DNA from 3 places in the Rhizobium sp. CECT 9324 genome. Region 2 is predicted to be linked to each of the others. Evidence: riboswitches for the same ligand, from Rfam matches in the RefSeq annotation. Region 2 holds a riboswitch; each other region holds the start of a gene.
What was found. Region 2 has a riboswitch for cobalamin ahead of LQ231_RS20755 (energy-coupling factor ABC transporter permease). Riboswitches for the same ligand answer to the same signal wherever they lie in the genome.
Positions count from the first base shown of each region.

Region 1: it holds a riboswitch for cobalamin, as region 2 does, so the genes downstream of both, LQ231_RS07070 (aromatic ring-hydroxylating dioxygenase subunit alpha) here and LQ231_RS20755 (energy-coupling factor ABC transporter permease) in region 2, are expected to answer to the same signal.
Region 3: it holds a riboswitch for cobalamin, as region 2 does, so the genes downstream of both, LQ231_RS02610 (DUF1636 domain-containing protein) here and LQ231_RS20755 (energy-coupling factor ABC transporter permease) in region 2, are expected to answer to the same signal.

Region 1 is NZ_CAKKMZ010000001.1:1,445,361-1,448,597, forward strand. Features, by position in the region: gene LQ231_RS07060 (GGDEF domain-containing protein) at 1-391, shown strand, start outside; gene LQ231_RS07065 (DUF6656 family protein) at 425-1,030, opposite strand; cobalamin riboswitch at 1,336-1,539, shown strand; gene LQ231_RS07070 (aromatic ring-hydroxylating dioxygenase subunit alpha) at 1,638-2,882, shown strand; gene LQ231_RS07075 (hybrid-cluster NAD(P)-dependent oxidoreductase) at 2,884-3,237, shown strand, end outside.
Region 2 is NZ_CAKKMZ010000002.1:164,507-167,743, forward strand. Features, by position in the region: gene LQ231_RS20740 (transglutaminase family protein) at 1-21, opposite strand, end outside; gene LQ231_RS20745 (transglutaminase family protein) at 68-1,009, opposite strand; gene LQ231_RS20750 (hypothetical protein) at 1,006-1,200, opposite strand; cobalamin riboswitch at 1,222-1,437, shown strand; gene LQ231_RS20755 (energy-coupling factor ABC transporter permease) at 1,487-2,155, shown strand; gene LQ231_RS20760 (energy-coupling factor ABC transporter substrate-binding protein) at 2,158-2,448, shown strand; gene cbiQ (cobalt ECF transporter T component CbiQ) at 2,452-3,198, shown strand; gene LQ231_RS20770 (ATP-binding cassette domain-containing protein) at 3,195-3,237, shown strand, end outside.
Region 3 is NZ_CAKKMZ010000001.1:566,342-569,578, reverse strand. Features, by position in the region: gene LQ231_RS02620 (ABC transporter substrate-binding protein) at 1-494, opposite strand, end outside; gene LQ231_RS02615 (ABC transporter ATP-binding protein) at 511-1,305, opposite strand; gene LQ231_RS02610 (DUF1636 domain-containing protein) at 1,330-1,737, opposite strand; cobalamin riboswitch at 1,845-2,080, opposite strand; gene LQ231_RS02605 (sugar-binding transcriptional regulator) at 2,304-3,237, shown strand, end outside.

The DNA of each region.
Region 1 (3,237 bases), on a different contig from region 2:
CCTGATGCAGGTTGCCAAGGTGCTCGAGGCCGCATCCGGTGGCGGCGACCTTGCCTGCCGCTTCGATGCCGGCCGCTTCGGTCTGTTGCTCTATACGTCCGACGCGGATGAAATCAGCCGTGTCATCGAGCTGGTGCGCGCCAAGCTCAAGGCAACGGCCTTTGTTGGCTCGTCCAGCGGGCGCACTCCGGGTCAGATGGCCATGTCCTTCGGCGTCTGCTTCTCCGAACAGGCTCCGAATGCGTTCGATTTCACCAATTTTGCCGAGAAGGCGCTTGCCACCTCGAAGGCCAATGGCGGCGACACCGTCACGATTTATGGCGCCAACGACTATACGTCCAAGGATTGGCTTATCTACAAGAAGAAGCCGGTGGGTGGCTTCGGCGTCTGAGCCGGTCCTGAGCCCGGCTAAGCAGGCCTGGGGTCAGAGCTTGGCGATGATCTTGCGGATTTCCGTGTCGCGGGCACCCAGCATCAACACATTGCGCAAGGCTTCCCGTGGGTCGTGGGTGCGAAACAGCAGCCCGTTGTCGCGGATCGACCGGTCGACGACCATGGCCTTCTGCTCGGTTTCCGGCTTGATTGCCACGGCAAAATACATCCGGGTATAGCTCTGCCGGATCTGTTCGAAGAATTGCTCGCTGCCGCCGATTTCGGCGAAGAAGTTGGCAATGTAGAAGGCCCATTTCACGTCGGCATATTGGGCGAAATTGGTGCGTGCCGCCGTGACGTGACAGTAGCCGAGATGCGGGCTGTCATCGAGCGTCTTGTGAAAGATAATTTTCGGAAACTGGATCGAGCGATGAAAGCCGTTGATCCGGCTATGGGTGGTCTCCGCCGCCGTTTCCAGACGCCGCCCGGTACGCACGGCCACCTCCGCATAGGTGAGGTAGCGCTTTTCCTCCGAAAGCCAGTCGTCGCGATGGCGCGAGATGCGTCCGGTGCGCAGGAATTCGGTATGCGCGGCCTTCGTCGCAGTCGCGCTTTTGTCCGGGACTTTCGGGGCCGCGTAATATCGAAGTTTTTGCATGTCGAGGCTCTGACGGTTACTGGCTCGGTACGCCGATCTTACAGCGACATGGTTAATCATGATTTGCGTCTACTGTGGCCCCTTGAGGTTTCGCGAGGCTTGCCGCAATGCAGTTCTTGCTGCGACCTGCACAGATTTGTCATTTTGCGCCATCGCAATAGTCACAGACGTCACTGAAACGACCTATCCCCAAGAAAAGACACATCATTTTTGAGGAGCTGCTTTTGGCGCATTTGCATGGGCATGTCGCAAACATTCCCGGACGTGTCGTTTCGCAATGCAGCACCCGACGGCTGGCTGTGTTTAGATATCGGCAAGCTCGAGGTGCTGCCCCGTAGGGAGGGTGGGAAATCGGGAAGCCGGTCAAAATCCGGCGCTGCCCCCGCAACGGTGGTGGAGATTCGCGTGACGGCAAAAGGCCACTGGGAAGATCCTGGGAAGGCGCCGCACGTAGTCTGGCAACAGACGTCTCCAGAGCCCGGAAACCAGCCTTGATGCAAGGATATATGAGGTCGCGGTGGGCGGCCGGAGATAGCCGTGATCGCCCGTTTCGGGTCGATTGGTGCTGCGCTCCTGTTCCATCGCCGGTGAAACGAACGAGGACGACATGGATCTGCACAGCACCGTATTGCGGCAGTTGAAGAACCGCCGGGAAGGCTTCAGCCTGGAGCAGCCTTTCTACATCGATCAGGATTATTTCAAGCTCGACATGGAGCAGATCTGGTACCGCGACTGGCTGTTCATCGGCCATGACTGCGAGATCCCGCGCGCCGGCAACTATTTCACCGCTCAGGTCGGCGACTATCCGATCGTCATGGTCCGCGGCAAGGATCAGGTGATCCGCGCCTTCCACAACACCTGCCGTCACCGCGGCCACCGTGTCTGCACCTCGGATCGTGGCGCGTCCGCCAAGCTGGTCTGTCCCTATCACAACTGGACCTATGATCTCGATGGTTCGCTGGTCTTCGCCCGCCAGATGGGCGAAACCTTCGACAAGAGTGAATTCGGCCTGAAGCCGGTTCATTGCGAAAGCGTCGCCGGCTATATCTTCATCTGCCTGGCCAATGAGCCGGCCGATTTCGCCCCGGTCCGCGCGTCGATCGAACCCTACATGAAGCCGCATCGGCTTGCCGAAGCCAAGGTCGCCCATCGCAGCACCATCATCGAGAAGGGCAACTGGAAACTCGTCTGGGAAAACAACCGCGAGTGCTATCATTGCGCCAGCAACCACCCGGAACTCTGCCGCACCTATCCGGAAGCCCCGACTGCGACTGGCGTGCAGGGCGCCGGCGATGATCCGGTCATCGCTGAACACTGGGCCCGCTGCGAAGCCGCCGGTCTGCCGAGCACCTTCAATATTGACCCGTCCGGCCAGTTCCGCACCGCCCGCATGCCGCTAATCCAGGAGGCCGAAAGCTACACGATGTCCGGCAAGCGCGCCGTCAGGCGCCCATTGTCTGACGATGTCTCGACCTCGCATATCGGCACCATGCTTCTCTTCCACTATCCCTCGACCTGGAACCACATCCTGGTCGATCACGCGATCTCCTTCCGGGTCACGCCGCTGTCGGCCGAGGAAACGGCGGTCACCACCACCTGGCTGGTGCACAAGGATGCGGTCGAAGGTGTGGATTACGATCTCAAGGAACTGACCCATGTCTGGGAAATGACCAATGACCAGGACCGCTCGATCGTCGAGGAAAATGCCTTTGGCATCCGTTCGCCGGCCTATGAGCCGGGGCCCTATTCGGTCGAGCACGAAGGTGGCGTCATGCAGTTCGTCGACTGGTACACGACCTTCATGATCAACAGGCTGCAGGGCGACAAGGCCCGCCTGTCTGCGGTGGCCTGAGATGAATATCGCTGTCACCCAGTATCGCCATGTCGATGAGATGCGTCCCTGGTCGGACCGGGAGCACATGCTCGAATGCGTTGCCGTCACGCCGGAAGCCCCCGACGTGATGACCTTCACCTTCCGGCCGAACAAGCCGGGCCTGTGGTTCCGCTACCAGCCCGGCCAGTTCGTCACGCTGGAGATCCCGGCCTCGCCGGAACCGGTGATGCGCACCTATACGCTGTCGTCCAGCCCGTCGCGGCCCTACACGGTGGCAATCACGGTCAAGGCGCAGAAGGATTCGATCGGCACCCGCTGGATGTTCGACAACCTGAAGCCCGGCATGGCGCTGAAGGCGATCGGCCCGCTCGGC
Region 2 (3,237 bases):
GAAGCCAGCTCTTATCTTCATGAATTCCTCGGTTCGGTGCCCGTACAAATCGCCGGTCGGCGCTGGGTCATGAGTGAACGCTCAGCAGGGACGAGTGTTCCGTCACATGCCCAGGCAAATGCCTTCTATCGTCAGCAGGTTTCGTCGTCACGTTGACCTGTACCGACATGCCCGCAAAGTCAGTTGGCCCACCGTCGTAACTTCCATAAAGCGGCACGGCCTGGCGTGGGTCGCGCGCAACGCCGACGCGGATCAAGTCACGGTTGCCGACAATGCCATTTGTTGGGTCGAATTCGACCCAGCCGGCACCCGGAATATAGACTTGGCACCAGGCATGTGTGGAGCCGCCGCCACGGGTCGTCGAACCGTCGCGATCCGGGACATAGACATAGCCCGTGACGAAACGGGCAGCCATGCCAAGCGCACGACAGGCCTCGACCATCAGCAGGGCGAAATCGCGACAGGTGCCCTTGCGGGACGACAGTGTCGTCTGCGGTGTCTGTGTGCCGGGTTCATGTCGCCGGGCATAACTGAAGCTTTCCTGGATCGCGCAACACATGGTCATCAACAGCTGACCCGTTGGCGTGGCCATTCCAAGTGCGACAAACTGGCTGGCCCATTTGGCGACTTCATCACTCTGGTCCGGATAATGCCGTTGAATGACCCGCTCAAGGTCCGGTTGCTCCTCAGGGTCATAGGAGAATGGATAGGTTGCGGCTGCCTCGTCAATCTCAAGATCGAGTGCGACCTGCGGCGTGTGGTCGACAGTGATCCAGGTTTCGAAACGCAGGCTTGTCGATGGCCGGGTGATATCGACAATCGCGACGCAATTGCCAAACACGTCCTGAATCCAGCGTATCTGCTGTGGATGTGGATCGCAGAGGAGCGTTGCGTCGAGAAGGCGTTGGTCGTAGCTGTCGCGCGGTCGAAACATCAGCCGATGCTCGCCGAAATGCACCGGTCGTTTGTAGCGATATTCGGTAACATGCCTTACGGAGAAAATCGTCATATTGGAATTTTGGCCTTGCGCTCCAATGATGAGCATGCGCCGGGACGTTGCCTGACTGGGAGCTCTGAATGTTTATCAGGCGACCATAGCACCTCTATGGCTTGGCGGCTTGCCCCATTTTCACTTTCGCGCAGGGAATTTCCGTCGTCTTCAGCTTTTGCCTGACGATCGATTTTTCTGTTTCGTTCCATTGTCATTTTCCCGCCGCACGCCTATGAATTTCACCAGATGGTTCCGCCTGACCAAGGGATGGCGGATGAAAAGGGAACACGGTGAGGATTACCCATCAGGGGCCAAGACCGTGGCTGCCCCCGCAACTGTAAGCGGTGAGCGACGTCCAGAATGCCATTGGCCAAGTGATCGGCTGATAAGGCGGACCGAGCTATGACCCGCGAGCCAGGAGACCTGCCATCGCTGGGCCACGACATCCGTGGTGACTTTTTCGGGCCACGCGGCGGGCGTGGTTGAGGGTGTTATATGCATATTATGGAAGGCTATCTGCCGGCCGCGCATGCGGTTGGCTGGGGCGCGGTTTCCGCGCCATTCGTGATTTACGGTGCCAGGCGCATCGTGACGCTGGTACGAGAAAAACCAGAGGTCAAACTGCTGATGGCGGCATCCGGCGCTTATGTTTTTGTGCTCTCCGCTTTGAAGATTCCATCAGTGACCGGAAGTTGTTCCCATCCAACGGGCACGGGTCTGGCCGCATCGCTGTTCGGACCCACGGTGACCACCGTGCTGGGAACGATTGTTCTCTTGTTCCAGGCACTGCTCCTTGCGCATGGTGGCTTGACGACCCTCGGTGCGAATATATTCTCGATGGCCATCGTCGGGCCCTTCGTCGCCTACGGCTTGTTCAAGGGGATCACCGGGGCAGGTTTCAGCGGAGCGGTGGCGATCTTTTTTGCGGCCACGGTCGGCGATCTTGCAACCTATGTCACCACTTCGCTGCAACTGGCGCTGGCCTTCCCTGATCCGGTATCGGGAATGACGGGTGCCGCTGCCAAATTCCTAGGGATTTTTGCATTTACGCAAGTTCCGCTGGCCATCAGCGAGGGCCTGCTGACCGTCATCGTGTTCAACCTGCTGCAGCGCTACAGCCGCGGCGAACTGAATGCGCTCAACATCTTCTCCGCAAAGGCCTGATCATGCTGAAACGTAATCTCTGGATGCTGTTCGCCGTCATTGCCTTGGCAATCCTTCCGCTCGTCATTCATCACGGCGGCGATGCCGAATTCGGTGGTGCTGACGGTGAGGCCGAAGCTGCAATCACCGAAATCCAACCCGATTACCAGCCTTGGGCGGCACCGCTCTGGGAGCCGCCGAGTGGGGAGATCGAGAGCCTGCTGTTTGCCCTGCAGGCAGCGCTGGGTGCTGGACTTGTCGGTTTCTATTTCGGCCGCAGGACGTCGCCAAAGAAAACCGCGGATACACTGTAACCGATGCGCGCCATCGATCGCTGTGCCCAGACTAACCGGTGGCGTCATCACGCCGCCGGTGAAAAACTCCTTTTCTCCGGCGGGGTGATGGCTGCGTCACTCCTATCGGCAGGATGGACAGGCCAATTGATGTTCCTCGTTGTTATGCTGGCCACTATGAGGGTTGGTGCGCGTATCGCATGGCGCGACATCCTGCGAGCGGCGCGCATACCGTTTCTGTTCATTACGACGGGCACGGTGGCTCAATTGATCTCCGTCACCGCGGTCGATTTCGTGCCGATCGTATCTGTCGTCCCGGGCGAAGGCATAGAGAAAGCGCTCTTTGTCGCGCTGAGAAGCAGTGTCTGCGTCTCAGCCTTGTTGTTCCTGGCATTGACCACACCCTTGTCAAGCATTCTTCAGCTGTTTCAGCGGATAGGGCTCAGTGTCGAAATATCGGATATCGCCATGGTGATGTTCCGGATGATCTGGCTGCTGCTCGATTGTCTTGATGCTGGCCAGCAGTCGCTTGGCGCCCGGCTAGGCTATAGCAGTCGCCGCCGGATGCTGAGGTCCAACGGTCTTTTGCTTGCGTCGTTGCTGCCGCGTGTGTTTGACCGGGCCAGACGGATGGATGCCGGCCTTGCTGCGCGCGGTTACACGGGCCGCTTGAATTTCATCTCGGTCGAAAGGCCGGCGTCGGGTCCGCGGTTGCTGCTGATTGGCGCAGGCTTGATCGGTGTATCTGCAATGACGTGGTGGCTCGGATGATCCTGGAAGCGCATAGGGTTCATTTCGCCTATGAAGATG
Region 3 (3,237 bases), on a different contig from region 2:
CCGAGATTGACGAGATCGACAAACATGTCATTCATCGTCGGCTTGCCCTTGGCCATGATGTGAATGCAGGATTCCGTCAACTCGTAGACCTTGATCTTGAACGCATCGAGTGTCTCCGGTGTGACTTCACCGCCGACCTTCATGCCGTAATTCCAGCCGGCAAAGTAGAAATCAGCGTCAGCGTTGAGCAAGACTTCCTTCGTCGGATATTTGGGCGACAGCTCCGGCAGTTCCTTGACGCCCTCCCTGATTTTTTCGTCCAGGGTTTTCCAGCCGGAAACGCCGGTGTAGCCCACCATGTGATCCTGCAGTTTCAGCGCCAGCATCATCTCGGTCAGATTGACGTCGTTGGAAACGGCGCGACTGGGTGCCGCATCGAAGGTAACGTCGCGATTGCAACTCTTAACGGTGACCGGATAAGCGAGCGCCGAGGTGGTCAGCAAACCCGAGACGAGAATGCTGGCGGTCGCGGCGGAAAAACGTGTAAGCGACATGTGGAATCCTTTTAAATCAAGCAGTTTGAAGTGAAAACGAGAAGCGTGAAACGCTGTGGCCAGGGGTCGGATGCGCCATGGCTGAGACGCCAAATGTGGTCGAGACAGCGCCGGATGTCAGGACATCATCCGGTCTTCCAAATGCGGTCATGCGCCCCTCGCACATCAGTGCGACATGGGTGGCGAAGTCGCCCGCCAGGTTGATGTCATGCAGCGTGGTGATGATCGTGAGTTTGAGACTGCGCAACAGGTTGAGGATCTCGAGCTGGTGGCGGATATCGAGATGATTCGTCGGCTCATCGAGAATGATGATCTCGGGTTTCTGGGTCAGCGCGCGGGCAACCAGAACACGCTGCTTTTCCCCGCCCGACAGCGTGGAGAACTGGCGCATGGCGAGATGCGCCAGGTTCAGGTGCTCAAGGGCATGGGCAACTTCGCGGCGATCCTCATCCGTCCAGCCGGTCAGACCCTCGCGCCAGGGAATGCGCCCCATCATCACCACATCACGGACACTGAATGGGAAATCCGCCGGCATTTCCTGCAGGACCACGGCGATTCGGCGCGCAACCTGTCGCGATCCGATTTGCCAAATGTCCTCTCCTCCGACTTCGACCCTGCCTTCGCGCGGAACAACACCGCGGTAAAGGCAACGCAGGAGCGACGTCTTGCCGGCACCATTGGGGCCGATGATCGCGAGCCGCTCGCCTGCGTTCAGCTCGAAATTCACCCCGCGCACCAGGAGGAGGTCCGGCTTCGGACCCCAGCCGAGATCGGACACCCGTATCGACGTGCCATTCGCATCACAGCTCATGGGAGGCTCTCCCACGGTTCGGGCTCATTGGAGACGCTCCGAGGATTGTTCCGAAATCAGCACGGAGGCCGGGATGCGGGCGAGTATCTTGCCGCCAAGACCGCGCGGACGTTCTGCTTCGCGGGTCATGCCATCGGGGCGCTCGCCGTAGAGCTTGGCAAATGTGACCAGCGCCTCGATGTCCGCGTCGGGCTCGATGTCACCAAAGAGATAGGTGGCCTTCCCGCTTGCCTGGAACGCGATGGTGCAGGGTCTCTTGCAGCCCGCCATGCATACGGTGCCCTCAACCGCAAAGTCGCGATTGTCCGAGGCCCCGATCTTTGACAGGCAGGCGTTAAGGTGATCGAGAAGCTGAAGTCCGGGGCGGCACGCCGTCCCCGTGATTCGGCAGTCCGTGCAAACGGTTACCGTGTGTCGTTTCGCATGTGCCATGATTGTCCTCCGTCGGTATCTCCGGAGGCAATATGGCAATATTGTAAAAGCGCGCGGAAGCGCTGCCTTCAAGCCAGATCTTTTCCATCGGAACACCCCGTCCGTTGCGGTTTCTCTTCGACGACGGCAGGTCTCCTGGCTCGCGGATATCTGCTGTCCATCTGCCTTCCCGCGATCACGATCGCAGTGGCCTGGCGCTTTCACGCCACGAGGATGGACGGCAATCCGCTTACAGTTGCGGGGGCAGCCACGGTCTTGGTCCCTTGTTGGGTATTCCGCACCGTGTTCCCTATTAATCCCCTTGGAGTCATCCAATTGGGGAACCGTCAGCCATATGTTTAGGGCTTGTCGGGTCTTCCGGTCAAGCCTGCTCATGCCTCATCCACTCGCCGATATTTGGTAATGTAATATCGTAACATTAAAGATCTCCGATTCGAATGTCCAGTGCAATTTTACCGCTCAGGACACGCTGGCGCACCCTGTGGAGATGTGAGGAGACGCCTCGGTCATTTGACAGTCAGAGCGAAAATTGGCAGCACTGGTTTCGAAAGGGTGGGCCAATCTTGATGGCAAAGCGACCAGAAGGCCAAACGCGGCTCGATGATGCGGCAAGAGCAGGCTGGCTCTATTATGTCGCCGGTCGGACCCAGGACGAGATTGCGGTTGCGATGGGCATTTCGCGGCAAAGCGCCCAGAGGCTCGTGTCGCTGTCGGTTGCCGAAAAGCTGATCAAGGTGCGGCTCGACCATCCGATTGCCGCCTGTCTCGAACTCGGCGAAGCTGTCAAAGACAAATACGGCCTCAAGCATGTCGAAATCGTCCCCAGCGACCCGGCCTCCGAATCGGCCACCGTTGGCGTGGCCGAGGCTGGCGCCGCGGAACTGGAACGATGGCTGAAGCAGCCCGACCCCTTGGTCATTGCCATGGGAACGGGACGCACTTTGCGCGCCATGGTCGATCAACTCTCGCCGATGGAATGTCCGCAGCATAAAATTGTGTCGCTGACCGGCAATATCAGCCCGGACGGCTCGGCTGCCTATTTCAACGTCATCTTTTCGATGGCGGATGCGGTCAAGGCGCGGCATTTTCCCATGCCTCTGCCCGTCATCGTGTCGTCACGCGAGGAGCGGGATCTTCTGCACCGCCAGCCGCTGGTCGCTCCCACGATCGAGCTTGGCAAATCCTCCGACGCCGCATTCGTCGGCATCGGCGAGATGACACTCAATGCCCCGCTTCTGCTCGATGGTTTCCTGCAGCAAGACGAGATGGAGGCGCTGCTGACGGCGGGCGCGACCGGTGAGATCTGCGGCTGGATCTTTGGTCCCGATGGCCGCCTGCTCGATGATCCGGTCAATGATCGGGTGGCAAGTCTCGCCATACCTTCGCGCGAAACATCGACCGTGATCGGCATGGCCCGCGGTCAGCGCAAACATGCCGCCATTCGAGCTGCGGTTCGCGGCGGGCACATAAACGGGCTGATTACCGACGAAGACGGTGCTC